DNA from 4 places in the Streptomyces sp. NPDC090442 genome. Region 3 is predicted to be linked to each of the others. Evidence: riboswitches for the same ligand, from Rfam matches in the RefSeq annotation. Region 3 holds a riboswitch; each other region holds the start of a gene.
The links. A riboswitch is a leader RNA that binds a small molecule or an ion and turns the genes downstream of it on or off. The one in region 3 is predicted to bind cobalamin.
Positions count from the first base shown of each region.

Region 1: linked by a shared signal. The riboswitch ahead of ACIQU6_RS19430 (CoA-acylating methylmalonate-semialdehyde dehydrogenase) and the one ahead of ACIQU6_RS36115 (cobalamin biosynthesis protein) in region 3 are both predicted to bind cobalamin.
Region 2: linked by a shared signal. The riboswitch ahead of ACIQU6_RS19235 (HoxN/HupN/NixA family nickel/cobalt transporter) and the one ahead of ACIQU6_RS36115 (cobalamin biosynthesis protein) in region 3 are both predicted to bind cobalamin.
Region 4: linked by a shared signal. The riboswitch ahead of ACIQU6_RS31205 (CbtB-domain containing protein) and the one ahead of ACIQU6_RS36115 (cobalamin biosynthesis protein) in region 3 are both predicted to bind cobalamin.

Region 1 is NZ_JBIVXW010000026.1:8,412-12,992, forward strand. It holds gene ACIQU6_RS19425 (ABC transporter ATP-binding protein) at 1-712, shown strand, start outside; cobalamin riboswitch at 796-970, shown strand; gene ACIQU6_RS19430 (CoA-acylating methylmalonate-semialdehyde dehydrogenase) at 1,187-2,710, shown strand; gene ACIQU6_RS19435 (acyl-CoA dehydrogenase family protein) at 2,716-3,864, shown strand; gene ACIQU6_RS19440 (enoyl-CoA hydratase/isomerase family protein) at 3,861-4,581, shown strand, end outside.
Region 2 is NZ_JBIVXW010000025.1:88,709-93,289, forward strand. It holds gene ACIQU6_RS19225 (LysR substrate-binding domain-containing protein) at 1-731, shown strand, start outside; gene ACIQU6_RS19230 (collagenase) at 893-2,863, shown strand; cobalamin riboswitch at 3,164-3,357, shown strand; gene ACIQU6_RS19235 (HoxN/HupN/NixA family nickel/cobalt transporter) at 3,390-4,562, shown strand.
Region 3 is NZ_JBIVXW010000075.1:5,888-10,468, reverse strand. It holds gene ACIQU6_RS36125 (putative cobaltochelatase) at 1-1,017, opposite strand, end outside; gene ACIQU6_RS36120 (cobyric acid synthase) at 1,091-2,641, opposite strand; gene ACIQU6_RS36115 (cobalamin biosynthesis protein) at 2,638-3,615, opposite strand; cobalamin riboswitch at 3,745-3,880, opposite strand; gene ACIQU6_RS36110 (hypothetical protein) at 4,204-4,440, opposite strand; gene ACIQU6_RS36105 (anion permease) at 4,490-4,581, opposite strand, start outside.
Region 4 is NZ_JBIVXW010000055.1:22,054-26,634, forward strand. It holds gene alaS (alanine--tRNA ligase) at 1-1,852, shown strand, start outside; cobalamin riboswitch at 1,956-2,109, shown strand; gene ACIQU6_RS31205 (CbtB-domain containing protein) at 2,148-2,369, shown strand; gene ACIQU6_RS31210 (CbtA family protein) at 2,391-3,143, shown strand; gene ACIQU6_RS31215 (histidine phosphatase family protein) at 3,233-3,859, opposite strand; gene ACIQU6_RS31220 (hypothetical protein) at 4,049-4,483, opposite strand; gene ACIQU6_RS31225 (heavy metal-binding domain-containing protein) at 4,564-4,581, opposite strand, start outside.

The sequences.
Region 1 (4,581 bases), on a different contig from region 3:
GGTCGACGGCGTCTCGCTACGGGCCGGACCGGGCGAGGTGGTCGGCCTGGTCGGTCCGAACGGAGCGGGCAAGTCCACCCTGCTGCGCACCTGTTACCGGGCCCTGCGGCCGAGCTCCGGCCGCGTCCTGCTCGACGGCACGGACATCCGGAGCCTGCCGGCCCGCCACGTCGCCCGCACGCTCGCCGCGGTACTCCAGGAGATGCCCTCCGACTTCGGCCTGACCACCCGGGACGTGGTGGCGATGGGGCGCGCCCCCTACCGCCGGGCGTTCCAGGCGGACGGCCGGGACGACACCGAGGCCGTCGACTCCGCGCTGGCATCCCTGGGCGTCGCCGAACTGGCCGACCGACGCTTCGACCGGCTCTCCGGCGGTGAGAAGCAACGCGTGCTGATCGCCCGGGCATTGGCCCAACAACCGTCGGTCATGGTGCTCGACGAGCCGACCAACCACCTGGACCTGCGCCACCAGCTCGACGCCCTGCGACTGGTCCGGGCGCTCGGCGTCACCGCCGTCATCGCGGTCCACGACCTCAACCTCGCCGCGGCCTTCTGCGACCGCGTCTGCGTCCTCGACCAGGGCCGACTGCTCGCCGACGGCCCCCCGGAGGCCGTACTGACCGAGGAGTTGATCGCCGACGTCTACGGCGTGCGGACGGAGGTCAGCATCCACCCGGTGAAGGGCAAGCCGAACATCGTCGCGCTGCCCTGAGGGCCTGCCCTCGTACCGCCTGCGGCCAAGCAGGCGACCGGTGTGCAGTCAAGGGTAGATTTACTAGGACGTCCAACTATATATTCGAGAGCGAAGCCCACGGTGCAGGGAAGCCGGTGCGAATCCGGCACGGTCCCGCCACTGTTACCGGGGAGCACGCCGTCGAGCAGTACGCCACTGACGTGTAAGCGGTCGGGAAGGCGGACGGCGCGCGCCGATCCGGAAGTCAGGATACCGGCCGTGGGGTGTTCCGTGTTGTCCACGAGGATGGAGCAGACACGCATGGCACTGGTGCGCACCCGCGACCCTGGTCAACCGCCCGGACGGGCAGGGAGGACCGCCTCCGCGGCCCCCACCGTCTGAGCGGTCCTTCCGCCATACGCGATTCCGCGTCCCCACGGCCCGCCCGCCTCCGCGCGCGTGCCGCGGACCGGCGCGCCATCCCCGGATCCCACCTGACGAGAGCAGGCAACCATGGTCCGTGCACACACCCCCCAACCCGTCCGCGAACTCACCCACTTCGTCGGCGGCAAGCCCACCCCGGGAACCTCGGGGGCCCACGGCGACGTCTACGACCCCAACACCGGCGAGGTCCAGGCCCGCGTCCCGCTCGCCACCCGCAGCGAGACCGAGGCCGCCATCGCCGACGCCACCGAGGCCCAACGCGCCTGGGGCGAATGGAACCCGCAGCGCCGGGCCCGGGTCCTCCTGCGCTTCCTCCAACTCGCCGATCGCGACAAGGACTCCCTGGCCCGCCTACTCTCCTCCGAGCACGGCAAGACCATCCCCGACGCCCACGGCGACCTCCAACGCGGCCTGGACGTCGTGGAGTTCGCCGCCGGTATCCCGCACCTGCTCAAGGGCGAGTTCAGCGACAACGCCGGCACCGGCATCGACGTGCACTCCCTGCGCTCACCGATCGGCGTGGCCGCCGGGATCACCCCGTTCAACTTCCCCGCGATGATCCCCCTTTGGCAGGCAGCCCCCGCCCTGGCCTGCGGAAACGCCTTCATCCTCAAGCCCTCCGAGCGCGCCCCCTCGGTCCCGCACCGGATCGCCGAACTGTTCCTGGAGGCGGGCCTGCCGCCCGGCGTGCTCAACGTCGTCAACGGCGGCAAGGAAACCGTCGACACCCTGCTGACCGACCCCCGCGTCGGAGCCCTCGGCTTCGTCGGCTCCACCCCGATCGCCGCCCACGTCTACGCCACCGCCGCCGCCCACGGCAAGCGCGCCCAGTGCTTCGGCGGCGCCAAGAACCACCTGATCGTCATGCCCGACGCCGACCTCGACCAGGCGGTGGACGCCCTCATCGGCGCCGGTTACGGCTCCGCCGGCGAACGCTGCATGGCCGTCTCGGTCGCCGTACCCGTCGGCGAAGAGACCGCCGACGCCCTGGTCGCACGACTGACGGAACGCATCGCCCAACTCCGCGTCGGCCGCAGCGACGACCCGGACGCCGACTTCGGTCCGCTGGTCGGCCGGGACGCCGTCGACCGGGTGCGCTCCTACGTCGACCTCGGCGTCGAGGAGGGCGCCGAACTCGTCGTCGACGGACGGGACTTCACCCTCCCCGGCCACGAGGGCGGCTTCTTCGCCGGCCCGTCACTCTTCGACCGCGTCACCCCGGACATGCGGATCTACCAGGAGGAGATCTTCGGCCCGGTCCTGTCCGTCGTGCGCGCCGCCGACTACGAAGAGGCGCTGCGCCTGCCCAGCGAACACCCCTACGGCAACGGTGTCGCCCTCTTCACCCGCGACGGCGACACCGCCCGCGACTTCACCCGACGCGTCAACACCGGCATGGTCGGCGTCAACGTCCCCATCCCGGTCCCGGTCTCCTACTACACCTTCGGCGGCTGGAAGCGCTCGGGCTTCGGCGACCTCAACCAGCACGGCCCGGACGCCATCCGCTTCTACACCCGCACCAAGACCGTCACCTCCCGCTGGCCCGCCGGCATCAGGGAGGGCGCCAGCTTCACGATCCCGGTGATGAGGTGACCACGGTGACCACGACCTACCTCACCGAGGACCAACTGGCCCTGGTCGAAACCACCTTGGACTTCACCCAGGACCACCTCGCCCCACACGCCCTGGACTGGGACCGCGACAAGCACTTCCCCCTCGACGTGCTCCGCAAGGCCGCCGGCCTGGGACTCGGCGGCGTCTACGTGCGCGAGGAGTCCGGCGGCAGCGGACTCACCCGCGCCGACGGCGTCCTGATCTTCGAGACCCTCGCTTCCGGCTGCCCCGCCATCGCCGGCTACCTCTCCATCCACAACATGGTCGGCTGGATGATCGACCACTACGGCAGCCCCGACCAGCGCGAACGCTGGCTGCCCCGGCTGTGCGCGATGGACGACCTCGCCAGCTACTGCCTGACCGAACCGGGCGCCGGCTCCGACGCCGCGGCCCTGCGCACCCGCGCCGTCCGCGACGGCGACGACTACGTCCTGACCGGTGTCAAGCAGTTCATCTCCGGCGCCGGCGCCTCCCAGCTCTACGTCGTCATGGCCCGCACCGGCGACGAGGGCCCGCGCGGCGTCTCCGCCTTCCTCGTCGACAAGGACGACGCCGGCGTCTCCTTCGGCGCCAACGAACGCAAGATGGGCTGGAACGCCCAACCCACCCGCCAGGTCATCCTCGACGGCGTCCGCATCCCCGCCGAACGGCTGCTCGGCGGCGAGGGCCAGGGCTTCCGGATCGCCATGAACGCCCTCAACGGCGGCCGCCTCGGCATCGCCGCCTGCTCCCTCGGCGGCGCCCGCAGCGCCCTGGACCGCAGCCTGGCCCACCTCGCCGACCGCGAGGCGTTCGGCGCCCGCCTGCTGGACGCCCAGGCGCTGCGCTTCCGCCTCGCCGACATGGCCACCGAACTCGCCGCCGCCCGGGCCCTGGTCCACCAGGCCGCCCAGGCACTCGACCGCGGCGACCCCCAGGCGCCCCAACTCTGCGCGATGGCCAAGCGCTTCGCCACCGACACCGGCTACTCCGTCGCCGACCGCGCCCTCCAACTCCACGGCGGCTACGGCTACCTGGCCGAATACGGCATCGAGAAGATCGTGCGCGACCTGCGCGTCCACCAGATCCTGGAAGGAACCAACGAGATCATGCGCGTCATCGTGGCCCGCGGCCTGACGGAGGCGTTCCAGTGACCGGCGCCGACGACCAGCCGGTCCTGCTGGAGACCCGCGGCCGGGCCGGCTATCTGACCCTCAATCGCCCCCGCGCCCTCAACGCCCTCACCCACACCATGGTCCGCCGCATCGACGAGGCCCTCACCGCCTGGGAGAACGACCCCGGCATCGAGACCGTCGTACTGACCGGCGCGGGGGAGCGGGGCCTGTGTGCGGGCGGCGACATCCGTGCCGTCCACGACGACGCGCGCGACGGCGACGGCACCGCGTCCGCCGCCTTCTGGGCCGACGAGTACCGGCTCAACGCCCGCATCGCCCGCTACCGCAAGCCCTATGTAGCCCTGATGGACGGCATCGTCATGGGCGGCGGCGTCGGCGTCTCCGCCCACGGCAGCGTCCGCATCGTCACCGAACGCTCCCGGATCGCCATGCCCGAGACCGGCATCGGCTTCGTCCCCGACGTCGGCGGCACCTACCTCCTCGCCCTCGCACCCGGATCGCTCGGCCTCCACCTCGCGCTGACGGGCGCTCAAATCACCGCGGCCGACGCCCTCTTGTGCGGACTCGCCGACCACTACGTCCCCTCCGAGGGCCTCCCGGCACTCCGCGACGACCTCGCCGAGCGCCCCGTCCACACGGTCCTGGAACGCCACGTCCGCCCGGCCCCCTCCGGCCAACTCGCCGACCAGCGGCCGTGGATCGACGCCTGCTACACCGCCGACACCGTCGAGGAGA
Region 2 (4,581 bases), on a different contig from region 3:
CGGAGGCCATCGGGCGCCGGCCGGGCGGGAACGCGGCCGGATCGCGCCGGCTGCTCCGCCTGGCTGCGACCAACTCCCCGGTCCTGTCCGGGATGGTGGCCCGGCTGCGGAGCCGACTGCCCGATGTCGCGCTCACGGTGAGCAGCGTGTACGCGTCGTCGGAGATCGTCCGCCTGCTGGAGGGCGGTGCGGTGGACGCGGCCATCGCGGCCGACTACCCGGGGTTGGAGCTGCGGCACTCGGCCGCGGTGGCGCACCGCGGGATCGTCACCGAGCCGTCCTTCCTCGCCCTGTCGGCGCGGCACCGGCTCAGGCACCGGGTGGAGGTGGGGCTCGCGGAGCTGGCCGACAGTGCCTGGTTCGTGACGCCGGACGACGGGGCGGGCTGGCCCGGGGTGTTCTACGCGGCCTGCGAGTCGGCCGGATTCGTCCCGGCCGCGGTGCACGAATTCCTCGGCGACCAGCTCCAGTTGCAGAGCATGATCGCGGAGAGCCTCGGGGTGGCGGTCGTGCAGGCGACGCTCCGGCCGATTCCCGGCGTCGTTGTCAAGCCACTGATCGGAACGCCGCTGTGGTGCCGCTATGTGCTGGCCTGGCGGCGGGAGAGCCTGGCCGACGAGTGCGCCGACACCCTGGTCGGCGCGGCCTCCGCGGCCTACCGCGCGCTGATCGCACAGTCGCCGCACCTGCGGACCTGGGCCTCCCGGACCTGGAGTCTGGCCAGGCCGTAGGGGGTGGCGGACGGGCCGGGGGCGCCGACCCGCGGGCTGTTATGGCCGGGCGGTACCGGGTGCTATGGCACGCGTCGTTGTCGGCGGGAGGGGTGCCTTGAGAAGGTGACGATCACGCCTCGGCCTCTTCCGGGGCGCCTGTCGTCCACGAAGGAGCAGGGATGCGCTCTCGCTTAACCTGGCCCAGATGTGTGATCGGCGGCCTGGCCGCCGGTGCGACGATCGCCGGTCTCATGGCGACGCCGGCGCTCGCCACCCCCTCGTCCAAGTCCGGTGTGGAGCACGCTACTTATCGCACCGCGCCGCACTTCCCCCCGTCCCCGAAAGCCCCCTCGCCCACCGGCCCGACCCTCGGCTCCGGCGAACGTTCCGTGCTCCAGAGCCGGCCGGTCGGCCCCGCCCTACTCCGCCCGCTCAGCGCGAAGAATCCCCCCACTTCTTCGACTGCGGCGGCGGAGCACAGGGGCGGCCAGCGCCCCGCCCCGGCCTCGTGCAGCCCGGGCGACTTCGGCGGCCGCACCGGACCCGACCTGGTCACCGCGGTCAAGGCCGCGACCATGGAGTGCGTCAACTCGCTCTTCTCGCTCGCCGGCAGGGACGCGCACGACGTGTTCCGCGAGGAACAGATGGTCACCATCGCCAACGCCTTCAAGGACGGGGCGTCCTCCTACACCGGTGACAACTCCGGCGAGATGTGGCAGCTCGTGCTCTTCCTGCGCGCCGGCTACTACGTGCAGTACAACCACCCCTCCGACGTGGGCCCGTACGGCCAGAACCTGGCCACGGCCACCGCGGGCGGCCTGGACGCCTTCTTCGCCAACTCCCGCTCGAAGGACGTCTCTTCGGGGAACGGCGAGGTGCTCGGCGAGGCCCTGGTCCTCTCCGACAGCGCCAACGAACAGGGCCGCTACCTGGCCGTCTACGACCGGGTGCTCAAGGGCTACAACGACTCCTACGACACCATCCCCAGCATGCTGGCCGCCGTCAACGACGTCTACACCCCGCTCTGGCGCGGGAACTGGAACGAGGAGTACGTCAAGGCGGTGACGGCCGACCCGAGCATCATCGACACGCTCAACTCGTTCGCGCTGGACCACCTCAAGCTGCTGGGCACCGACAACTCCTTCCTGGACTCCAACGCCGGTATGAACGTGGGGCGTTACGTCGAACACCAACCCCTCCAGGCCAAGGTCCGACCGCTCGTCAAGGGCCTGCTGAACGCCTCGAAGATCACCGGCCCGACCGCGCCCCTGTGGGTCACGGTCGCCAGTCAGGTCGACTTCTACGACAAGGCCAACTGCGCCTCCTACGGAGTGTGTGACCTGGCCGGCCAACTCACCAAGGCGGCACTCCCGATCGACCACCCCTGCGACCAGACCCACACCCTCCGCGCACAGGCCCTGACCGCCGCCGACCTCGACGCCACCTGCGCCAGCCTGCTGCGGCAGGACCCGTACTTCCACCAACTTGTCAAGGACAACGGCCCGATACCCGGCCAACACGAGTCGACCGTCCAACTCGTCATCTTCGGCAGCCGCAACGACTACCAGACCTACGCCGGGGCGATCTACGGGGTCGACACCAACAACGGCGGCATCACCCTGGTCGGCGACCCGACCAAGCCCGACAACCAGCCGATGTCGATCATGTACCAGAAGGACTCCGACGACGGCTTCCCCGCCCGGATCTGGAACCTCAACCACGAGTACACCCACTACCTCGACGCCCGCGACGACATGAAGGGCGACTTCACCCAGCAGACCACCGTCCCGGACGTCTGGTGGATCGAGGGGCTCGCCGAGTACGTCTCGTACGGCTACCGGGGCGTCACCGACGACGAGGCGGTACGCCAGGCCGGCCAACACACCTACAAACTCAGCACGTTGTTCCAGACCACCTACGCCAACAGCAATGAGACCCGCACCTACCCGTGGGGCTACCTCGCGGTCCGCTACATGTTCGAGAAGCACCCGCAGGACGTCGCCACCATGCTGGGGCACTTCAGGACCGGCGACTACGCGGGCGGCTACGCCGTCTACAACCGCGACATCGGCACCCGCTACGACGCCGACTTCGACGCCTGGCTGACGGCCTGCGCGTCCGGTGGTTGCACCGCCAAACAGGCACGCTGACGATCCGCGACGCCGCGCCCCGCTGACCGGACCCGGTCGGTGGCCGCGCCCCACCCCGTGACCGTCGCACCGCCCTCCGCCCCCGTATCGGCCGCCCGCCGATGCGGGGGCGGAGGTGCGCGGGGCCCGAGCGGCAGCCGGCCGGACCCCGGCAGGCGCAGGAGCGTCATCGAATACCCCGGCGCCCCAGCCGCCACGTCGCACAGCTGGCTCAAAAGTGCGCCCTCCCGTGCTCACACGCGCCCCCTCATTGCACGGATTACGCAACTGCACAAGATTGTCGAGGGTCGATTACCGGCCTACTGTTGCTGCCGCCGTGGTGCTCGGGAAGACCGGTGTGAGACCGGGGCGGCCCTCGCCACTGTGATCGGGAAGTCCTCGCGCCATCCCCGCCGGGAACGGCGGGTGCCACTGGGCAGCTGATGCCCGGGAAGGCGGCTGCGCGGACGTTGGACCCGTAAGCCAGGAGACCGGCCACGGCACCGCACAACGACCCATCCACGAGGTGCTGGAGAGGCTGCCTGATATGCCCCTGTTGCAAAATTCCCCCACGCCATCCACCACCGCATCCACCCTCCCGCAGCGCTGGCAGCGGCAGGACTGGATACGCACCGGTGTCCTGTTCGCGGTGATTGCCGCCATGCACCTGGTGGCCTTCGTCATCCTGGCCGCCATGGTGGCGCCGCACCACTACACCGTCGGCAAGCAGGTCTTCGGAGTCGGACTCGGTATCACCGCCTACACGTTGGGCATGCGGCACGCGTTCGACGCCGACCACATCGCCGCCATCGACAACACCACCCGCAAGCTGATGGCCGACGGCCAGCGCCCCGTCTCGGTGGGCTTCTGGTTCGCCATCGGCCACTCCACCATCGTGCTGGCCATGGCGGGCCTGATCGCCGCCGGCGCTAAGGTCGCCGGCACCCTCGCGAACGAGAACTCCGGCGCCCACGTCACCCTCGGCGTCATCGGCACCACCATCTCCGGCGCGTTCCTCTATCTGATCGCCGCCCTCAACCTCGTCGCGCTGGCCGGGATCTACCGGGTCTTCAAGGCCATGCGCGCCGGACAGTTCGACGAGCACGAGCTGGAGAAGCACCTCGCCAACCGCGGCTTCATGAACCGGATCCTGGGCCGGCTGACCCGGTCGATCCGACGCCCCGGGCAGATGTACCCGGTCGGCGTGCTGTTCGGCCTCGGCTTCGACACCGCGACCGAGGTCGCCCTGATGGTCATGGCCGGTTCCGGCGCCGCCGCCGGCCTGCCCTGGTACGCGATCCTCTGCCTGCCGCTGCTCTTCGCGGCCGGAATGAGCCTCTTCGACACGCTCGACGGCACCTTCATGAACTTCGCCTACCACTGGGCGTTCGCCAACCCGGTGCGCAAGGTCTACTACAACCTCACCATCACCGGCCTGTCCATCGCGGTCGCCTTCCTCATCGGCACCATCGAGCTCATCGGCGTGCTGCACGACAACCTCGGCTGGCGGGACGGGCTCACCGACTGGATCTCCAACATCGACCTCAACAACGTCGGCTACCTCATCGTCGGCCTGTTCGTGGTCGTCTGGGCCTGCGCCCTGACCTACTGGCGCCTGGCCAAGCTGGAACACCGCTGGGGCCAGAAGGCGGACAACGCCGACAAGGCCGGCGGAGCCGACGCCACCGACGAAGCCGGCACGGCCAACGAGACCGGCTGACCGTCGCCGTAACACCCGC
Region 3 (4,581 bases):
CTCCAACACCTCGTCCAGCTTGTCCTCGTCGAGCCCGGGCGCGTCGAACGGATTGCGCCGCCGGCGGTGCGGCAGCGCCAGCAGCGCCGCCTGCCGCACGTCCTCCGGCAGCACCTCGGTCCGCCCCGCCCAGGCCGCCAGCGCGTTCGCGGTGCGGGCCATCACGATGTCCGCCCGCATCCCGTCCACCTCGAACGCCGCGCAGGTCGCCGCGATCTGCCGCAGCGCCTTGTCGCCGAGCACCACCGACGGCAGCAACTCCCGGGCCCGCGCGATCCGTTCGCGCAAGCGCAGCTCCTCGGCCGCCCAGCGCGCCGCGAAGCCCTCCGGGTCGTCGTCGTACGCCAGCCGGCGGCGGACCACCGCCACCCGCTGCTCCGGGTCCCGGGACGCGGCGACCTCCACGGTCAGCCCGAACCGGTCCAGCAACTGCGGCCGTAGCTCGCCCTCTTCGGGGTTCATCGTCCCGACGAGCAGGAACCGCGCGGCGTGCCGCACGGAGACGCCCTCCCGCTCCACGTAGGAGGCACCCATGGCGGCGGCGTCCAGGAGGAGGTCCACCAAGTGGTCGTGCAGGAGGTTGACTTCGTCGACGTAGAGCACGCCGCGGTGCGCGTCCGCCAACAGGCCCGGCTCGAACGCCTTCACGCCCTCCGACAGCGCCCGCTCGATGTCCAGCGCGCCGACCAGGCGGTCCTCGGAGGCGCCGACCGGCAGCTCGACCATCCGCGTCGGCCGCGCGTCGGCGTCGGCCGCGCCGTGCGGCCCGTCGGGGCAGCCCGGGTCCGGTGCGGTCGGCGCACAGGAGAACCGGCAGCCGGCGACGACGTCCACGGCCGGCATCAGCTCCGCCAGCCCGCGCACCATCGTCGACTTCGCGGTGCCCTTCTCGCCCCGCACCAACACCCCGCCGATGGCGGGCGAGATCGCGTTCAGCAGGAGCCCCAGCCGCATGTCGTCCATGCCGACGACCGCGGTGAACGGGTACTGCCGGGTCGGGTTCTGCGTCGTTGTCATGCCTGTCGTCCTCCGCCTCGCCGGCTGCGCTCCTGAAGTGTTCCCCGCCGTTCCCGCCCCGCGTGCCCTGTGCTCATGGCGCCCCCGGAGGCACGAACGGCAGCCCCTCCGGCACCCCTTCCTCGATCAGCCGCAGCAGCGCCTTGGTGTCCGCGTGCTCCTCGATCAGGTCGCCCAGCCGGTCCAACTGCTCCTCGCGCAGCGCGCCGAAGCGGGTGTCCGGCGCCGGCACGAAGCGCCGGCCGGCCGCCCGCGCCACCTCCCGCAGGAACGCCCGCCGGAAACCGTCGCTCTCCAGGGAGCCGTGCCAGTGCGTGCCCCACACGGCGCCCACCCGGCAGCCGTCCAGGGCGTTCCCCCGGCCGTCGGACATGAACGCCGCGTCCCCGCCGAGGACGTGGGCCACGCCGTGGTGGATCTCGTACCCCGCCACCGGCTCACCCAGCGCCACGCCGGACGGCCGCGCGAGGGTCTTCTCCACCGCGAAGCGGACCCGGACCGGCAGCAGTCCCAGCCCCTCGACCGCCCCGGCCCGCGACTCGACGTCGTCCTCGATGCGCTCGCCGAGCATCTGGTAGCCGCCGCAGACGCCCAGCACCGGACGGCCCTCGGCGGCCCGCCGGGCCACCGCGTCGGCCAGCCCGCGCTCGCGCAGCCACGCCAGCGCCCGGACCGTGCCGCGGGTCCCCGGCAGCACCACCAGGTCCGCGTCGACGAGCTCCTCCGGCTGGTCCACGAACCGCACCACCACGCCCGGTTCGGCCGCCAGCGCGTCCACGTCGGTGAAGTTGGACATCAGCGGCACCGCGCAGACCGCGACCCGCAGGATGTCCTCGCCCGCCGGCGGCGCCACCACCGACTCCCGCACGGCCCCGCGCAGCGAGACGTGCAGACCGTCCTCCTCGTCGATGCCCAGCCCGTGGGCGAACGGCAGCACGCCGTAGGTCGCCCGCCCGGTGAGGCCGCGCAGCATCTCCAACCCCGGCTCCAGCAGCGTCACATCGCCGCGGAACTTGTTGACGAGGTAGCCGGCGACCAGCGCCTGGTCCTCCTCGGACAGCAGCGCGGTGGTCCCGAAGAACGACGCGAAGACCCCGCCGCGGTCGATGTCGCCGACCACCACGACCGGGATCCGCGCCGCCCGGGCCAGGCCCATGTTGACCAGGTCGGTGCGGCGCAGGTTGATCTCGGCGGGGCTGCCCGCGCCCTCGCAGATCACCGCGTCGTGCGTGCGTCGCAGCTCCGCCAGGCAGTCGGTCACGGTCCCGAGCAACTGCTCCTGCCGCCCCTCGTGGTAGCCCCGCGCACTCAACTCGCCCACCGGCTTCCCCAACAGCACCACCTGGCTGCTGCGGTCGCTGCCCGGCTTGAGCAGCACCGGGTTCATCAGCGCGGTCGGCTCCACCCGGGCCGCGGCCGCCTGCATCGCCTGCGCCCGACCGATCTCCGCGCCCTCCCGGGTCACGAACGAGTTCAGCGACATGTTCTGCGCCTTGAACGGCGCCACCCTGATGCCCTGCCGCACCAACCAGCGGCAGATGCCGGCCGTCACCACGCTCTTGCCGGCGTCGGACGTCGTCCCGGCCACCAGCAGCCCACCGGCCGTCTTCTCGCGCCCGTTCACCGGGACAGCCTCCCGTTCCCGTTCACCCGGCGGCGCCGCACGGCACCCGCCGCCAACCGTCCCGCCACCGTCACGCCCAGCGCCAGCGCGCTCACCCGCCGGGAGAGCCGCACCGCCCGTTCCACGTCGGAGACCTCCGGGGGCCGCGCCCCGCCGTTGAGCACCGGCCGGTGTTCCACCCGCCCGCCGTACGCCAGCGTGCCGCCCAGCCGGATGCCCAGCGCACCGGCGAACGAGGCTTCCACCGGGCCCGCGTTGGGGCTCGGATGGGCCCCGCCGTCCGCCCGCCAGGCCCGCAGCGCACCGCGTCGGTCCGGCCCGGCGAGGACCGTCAGCGCCGCGGTCAGCCGGGAGCCGGGCCGGCCGGCGACGTCGTCGAGCCGGGCCGCGGCCCAGCCGAACCGCCAGTAGCGCGGCGACTTGTGACCCACCATCGCGTCCAGGGTGTTCACCGCGCGGAACGCGACCAGTCCGGGCACCCCGCCCAGCGCGCCCCACACCAGGGCGCCCACCACCGCGTCCGAGGTGTTCTCGGCGACCGACTCCACCACCGCACGGGCCATCTGCGGCCCGTCCAACGCCTGCGGGTCGCGCCCGCACAGATGCGGCAACCGCTCCCGCGCCACGTCCAGATCGCCGACGTCCAGCGCGCCGCCCACGGCGCGCGCCTCCCGGCCCAACGAGGTACCGCCCAGCACCGCCCACACCGCGGCCGCGGTCAACGCGGCCCGGGCGCCCGGGCGGTGGCGTACGGCGCGCTCCAACAGCGCGGCACCGGCGGCCGCGCCGCCGGCGCACACCACCGCGTGGGCCGCGCCGTATCCGCGGTGGTCGCGCCACAGTCGACGTTCGAGGGCGCCCGCGGCCCGGCCGAACGCGGCCACCGGATGGCCGCGCCGCGGATCCGCCGCGATCAGATCACCGAGGAAGCCGAGGGCCGCGCCGCACGCGTATGCCGCGTGTTCGCCGCGCACCGGATCAGACCGCCGTCAGACACCGAACGGGCCCTGCGGCAGCGGGCGATGAGGCTCTCGATGGGCAGCCGGGCATGGTGGTATGTCCTCACTCAGGGTCCTCGCCCTGGCTCGACGCGACGGCGACCAGAGTCTCCTGGCTCCCGGATCGGCGCGTCCCCCGGCCTTCCCGCCCGTACGTGGCGTACGGGCCGTGGCCCTCGTCGGAGGAGCGCTCCCCGGTGACAGTGGCGGGACCGCGCCGGATTCGCACCGGACTTCCTCTGCTGTCGCCGATTGGCCCCGGCAGTCCACCACGCCCCGCGACGCCCGTCAACTCGCCCTTGACCTGCGACGCAGCCCCACCGCCGGCCCTGTGTCCAAGACCACAGGGCAGCCGCCGGCGCCCGCCCGCCACCCCACCGCGCCCGGTCCGTGATCCCGCGCGCCGCCCGCCCCGAACGCCGCCCGGCGGAACGGGGCTTCGCAGGCGACCGGCAGCCCGGTGGTCGCCCGCATCACACGCCAACGGGGCGCCCGGCGGCCGCGGCTGGTGCCGCGCCCTCCCAACGCCCCGTCCACTGCTGCCGGCCCGCGGCCGGCCAACCGTCAGGCGGCGACGATCAGATAGATCCCGTACGCCACCGCCAGCGCGCAGAGCGCGAACGCCGCCAGCGCCCCGGCGCGCGACCCCACGCCCGGTGCCGCGGCGGCCACCGCGTCGCCGTCCGCGGCCGGCTTGCGGGAGGTGCCCACGATGCCGACGGTGAACAGGCCCACGATTCCCACCGTCACCACGAGCGTGACGCCGAAGACCTGGCCGAGAGCTGCCCAGTCGATGTGCATTGCGTAGTCCTTAGGGTCCTTGGGTCAGTTCGGTCGCGGCGGCCGGCCGTCAGGAGGTGGCCGTCGCGGGCTGGGTGGGGGCGGCGGCGTCCCGCTGGGCGGGCACGGCGGCCGCGTCCGCCTCGGAGGCCGCCGGGGCGA
Region 4 (4,581 bases), on a different contig from region 3:
GGTCCGCTACGGCGCGGAGCACCAGACGGACGTCCGGCTGCGGGTGGTCGCCGACCACGTCCGCACCGCGTTGATGCTGCTCGCCGACGGCACCGCGCCCGGCAACGAGGGCCGCGGCTACGTCCTGCGCCGCATCCTGCGCCGCGCCGTCCGCTCGATGCGCCAACTCGGCTACCAGGACCCCGCCCTGCCCGCACTGCTGGCGGTGGCGCGGGACTGCATGGCCCCCAGCTATCCGGAGGTCGCGGACGCCTATGCGCGGATCTCCGACCAGGCGCGCGGGGAGGAGGACGCCTTCCGCGCCACGCTGCGGCAGGGCACCACCGTCCTGGACACCGCCGTCGCCCGGGTACGGGAGGAGGGCGGGCGCACCCTGCCGGGCCGGCAGGCGTTCCTGCTGCACGACACCTACGGGTTCCCCATCGACCTCACCCTGGAGATGGCGGCCGAACAGGGCGTCGAGGTCGACCGCGAGGGCTTCACCGCCCTGATGAACGAGCAGCGGGAGCGGGCCCGCGCCGACGCCCGGGCCCGCAAGTCCGGTGGCGCGGCCGACACTTCGGCGCTGCGCTCGCTGCTGGACGCGCACGGTCCCACCGACTGGCGGGCGTGGGAATCCCTGACCGCCGAGGCCCGGGTCCTGGGCGTGGTCGGCGCGGCCGGCCCGGTCCCGGTCGCCCGCGAGGGCGAGATCGTCACCGTCGTCCTGGACCGCTCCCCCTTCTACGCCGAGTCCGGCGGCCAGGACAGCGACGCCGGCCGCCTCTCCGGCGCCTCCACCGAGGCCGAGGTCCTCGACGTGCAGCGGGCGCTGCCGGGGCTGATCGCCCACCAGATCCGGGTCACCGCAGGCGAGTTGGCCGTCGGCGACGAGGTGGTCGCCGCGGTCGATGCCGAGTGGCGGCTGGGCGCCCGGCAGGCCCACTCCGGCACCCACGTCCTGCACGCGGCGCTGCGCGAGATCCTCGGCCCGACGGCCCTCCAGTCCGGCTCCTACAACCGGCCCGGCTATCTGCGCCTGGACTTCCCCTGGCGCGGCGCCCTCTCCCCCACCGTCCGCAGCGAGGTCGAGGAGGCCGCCAACCGGGCGTTGCGCAGGGACCTGCCGGTGGGCGTGCGGTGGATGACACTGCCCGAGGCCAAGGAGATCGGCGCGCTCGCCCTGTTCGACGAGACGTACGGGGAGCAGGTGCGGGTGGTCGAGATCGGCGGCGCCTGGTCGCGCGAACTGTGCGGCGGCACCCATGTCGAGCACGCCGCGCAGATCGGCACGGTCGCCCTGACCGGCGAGTCCTCGGTCGGCGCCGGCATGCGGCGGCTGGAGGCGGCGGTGGGCATCGAGGGCTTCGACTACCTCGCCCGCGAACGCGATCTGGTCTCCCGGATCGCCGAGCAACTGGGCTCCCCGCGCGCGGAGTTGCCCGAGAAGATCGGCGGCCTGCTGGACCGGTTGAAGGCCGCCGACCGCGAGAACGCCCGGCTGAAGGCCGTGGCCACCGCGGCGCGGGCCGCCGAGCTGGCCGCCACCGGCGTGGACGCCGACGGCACCCTGGTCGTCACCGCCACCGCGGAGGGCCCGGCCGCCGATGCGCGCGCCCTGGCCCTGGCCGTCCGCGACCGGCTCCCGACGGACCGCCCCGGCCTGGCGGCGGTCGCCGGCGACGACGGCGCGCTCGTAGTCGCCCTCAACGGCGCCGCCGCGGCCGCCGGGTTGGACGCGTCCACCGTGGTCAAGCGGCTGTTGGACGGCCGCGGTGGCGGCTCCAAGGCGGTCGCGCAGGGCGGCGGGGTGCCCGTCGAGCGGCTGCGCCGCCTCCTGGCGGAGCTGCCGCAGGTCGTCGGGCGGGGGTGAGCGGCGGCGGCTGGAGTTGCCGGACTGACCAGCGGTTCCCCGCCCGTCACCCGGCCGGTAGCCCGGCGCGAGAGGAAGATCACGTCGGGTGACCCGCATTTTGGCCATGCACCTGCCACGCGGTATCGTCAGCGCGATTATTGACGACGGCATGGCGGAAGCCGGTGGGAAACCGGCACGGTCGCGCCACTGTGAGCGGGACGTCCAACGCGTTGGGCGTCCCGTGAGTCAGACCCGCAGCCGTCGACCTGTGCACCACCGAGATGGGACGCGAACTCCCAGAGGAGGCCCTGCCATGGCGCAGTCCATCGCCCAGCCGACCGCCGGCTCCCCCGCGGTACCCACCAAACTGCCGCTCAGGGCGATAGCCCCCTGGGCGCTCTTCTTCGGCATCCTGATGCTCGTCCTGCTCTACTTCGTCGGCGCCGAGCAGGGCGCCACCTCCGTCTTCAACGGCACGGACATCCACGAGTGGGTGCACGACGGCCGCCACCTGCTCGGCTTCCCCTGCCACTGACGCGAGGGACGCCGCACGCCCATGAACTCCACAACGGTCCGAAACCTCCTCGTCCGTGGCATGCTCGCCGGCCTCGCAGCCGGTGTGCTCGCGCTGGTCGTCGCCTATCTCCTCGGTGAGCCCAACGTCGACAGCGCGATCCGGTTCGAGGCCGCCCACTCCCACGAGCACGAGAGGGAAGTCGTCTCCCGCTCCCTCCAGTCCACCGCCGGCCTCGCCACCGGTGTACTGGTCTACGGGGTCGCCTTCGGTGGCATCGCCGCCCTCGCCTTCTCCTTCGCGCTCGGCCGCGTCGGCCGCTTCGGCCCCCGGGCGACCGCGCTGCTGCTGTCCGGCTGCGCGCTGCTCGCCGTGTACGTGGTGCCGTTCCTCAAGTACCCGGCCAATCCGCCGTCCGTCGGCGAACCCGACACCATCGGCAAACGCACCGCCCTGTACTTCCTGATGATGCTGCTCAGCGTGCTGCTGGCGCTCGCGGCCACCATCCTGGGCAAGCGCCTGGCGCCGAAGTCGGGTACCTGGTACGCGACCGTCGTCGCGGTGGTCGCCTTCGCCGTCGTGATCGGTGTGGCCTATGCCGTCCTGCCCGCGATCAACGAGGTACCGACGGCCTTCCCGGCCACCCTGCTGTGGCGGTTCCGGCTCTCCGCCCTGGCCATCCAGGCCGTGCTGTGGGGTGGCTTCGGCCTCCTCTTCGGTGAGTTGGCCGAGCGGCTGCTGCATCCGCGGGCCGAGGCCGCTGCCGCCGGCCGAGCGGTCCCCGTCGAGAGCTGACGCCCGTACCGCAGACGTCCGAGAGGGCCCCGGAATCTCCGAGGGCCCTCTCTGGCGTCTGCGGTACGGGGCCGGACCGGCCGGGACGCTCAGAGCTTCGCCGCGGTGTCCGGCGGGGGCGGGGGTGATGACGGAGACGATGACGTGGGCAGGGCCTGGCCGAGCCGCAGGTTCCAGCGGCCGGCCCGACCGCTGAGTTCCGTGGCCGCCAACGGGGGCGCGTCCAGCCGCCAGAAGGCCGGCGCGGGCAGGCCGAGGACGTGTACGACCGCCGCCCGCACCACCTCCGGCTCGACGACGGCGAGCGTCCGGCCGTCCGGCGGCAGCGCGTCCAGCCAGCGCGCGACGCGTCCGCACAAGTCCTGCACCGACTCGCCACCGTGCGGCGCGCACGTCGGGTCGGCGAGCCAACGGCCCACGGCCTCCGGCTCGACGACCCCCACCTCGTCGAGGGTCCGGCCCGTCCAACGGCCCACGTCGAGACCGCTCAACTCGGCCGCGTCCGCGCCGTCGAGGCCGAGCGCGGCGGCCGTCTGACGACAGCGCGCGCTCGGGGAGACGCGCACCCGAGCGGCCCGGGGAAGCGACCCGGCGGCCGAACGGGCCCTGGCGGCGGCGCTGTCGTCGATCGCGTCACCGTCGGCGCCGCCGCCAAAACGGGCCTGCCGCAGTGACCGGCTCATCGCGGGCGTGATGAGGGTGACGCGACTGGTCACGGGGGTGCCTCCTGCTGGGTTGCGGTACGCGGGGTGTGGTGTGCGGTACGGGGTTCTGGGGACGAAGGCAAGCGATCGACATGCCACTTGGTCAGGTGTCGCCGCCGCACCCGACGCCCGACCCACGGGGTCGGCCCAGGCACCGAGGAGGCTCGACCCACCCCTCCGTCGGTGTGCCTGCGGTGGGTGTCACCCGCCCAACAGCAGCCGCTCCAGGGCTGCCCGCGCCCGGGAGTCGGACTCGGCGCGGGTGGCGATGGCCTCGGCCAGCTCCCGCACCCACTCGTCCAGGGCCACCGGGCGCCGGGAGAGGATCACTCCCCGCACCTCCCGGCACACCTCGCCGCTCGGGCGGCCGCCGGAGAGGTTCAGTACCAAGCGCTGCTCGCCCAGTGCGACGTCCAGGCACACCACCCTGCCCTCCCGGCCGGCCAGTCGATCGGCCATGCCGCGCTTGCGCTCGATCGCCACCGACCCCGGCGGCAGCGCGTCCGCCAGCGTCCCGGTGAGCACCTGGGCGTACACCTCCAGGTCGGCGGCGTCCCGGCGCAGTGCGGCGGCGAGCAGCTCGACGGAGGCGGGATCGCCGCCGGGCTCGGGCGGCACGGGGAGGTAGGAGGACATCGACAGCGGCCTTTCGTTTCGGTCTGGGTCCAACGGATCGCGTGCTACGGCCCGTCCGATGGGTCAGGGTCGGACGGGCCCTACCCGTCCAGGCTCAG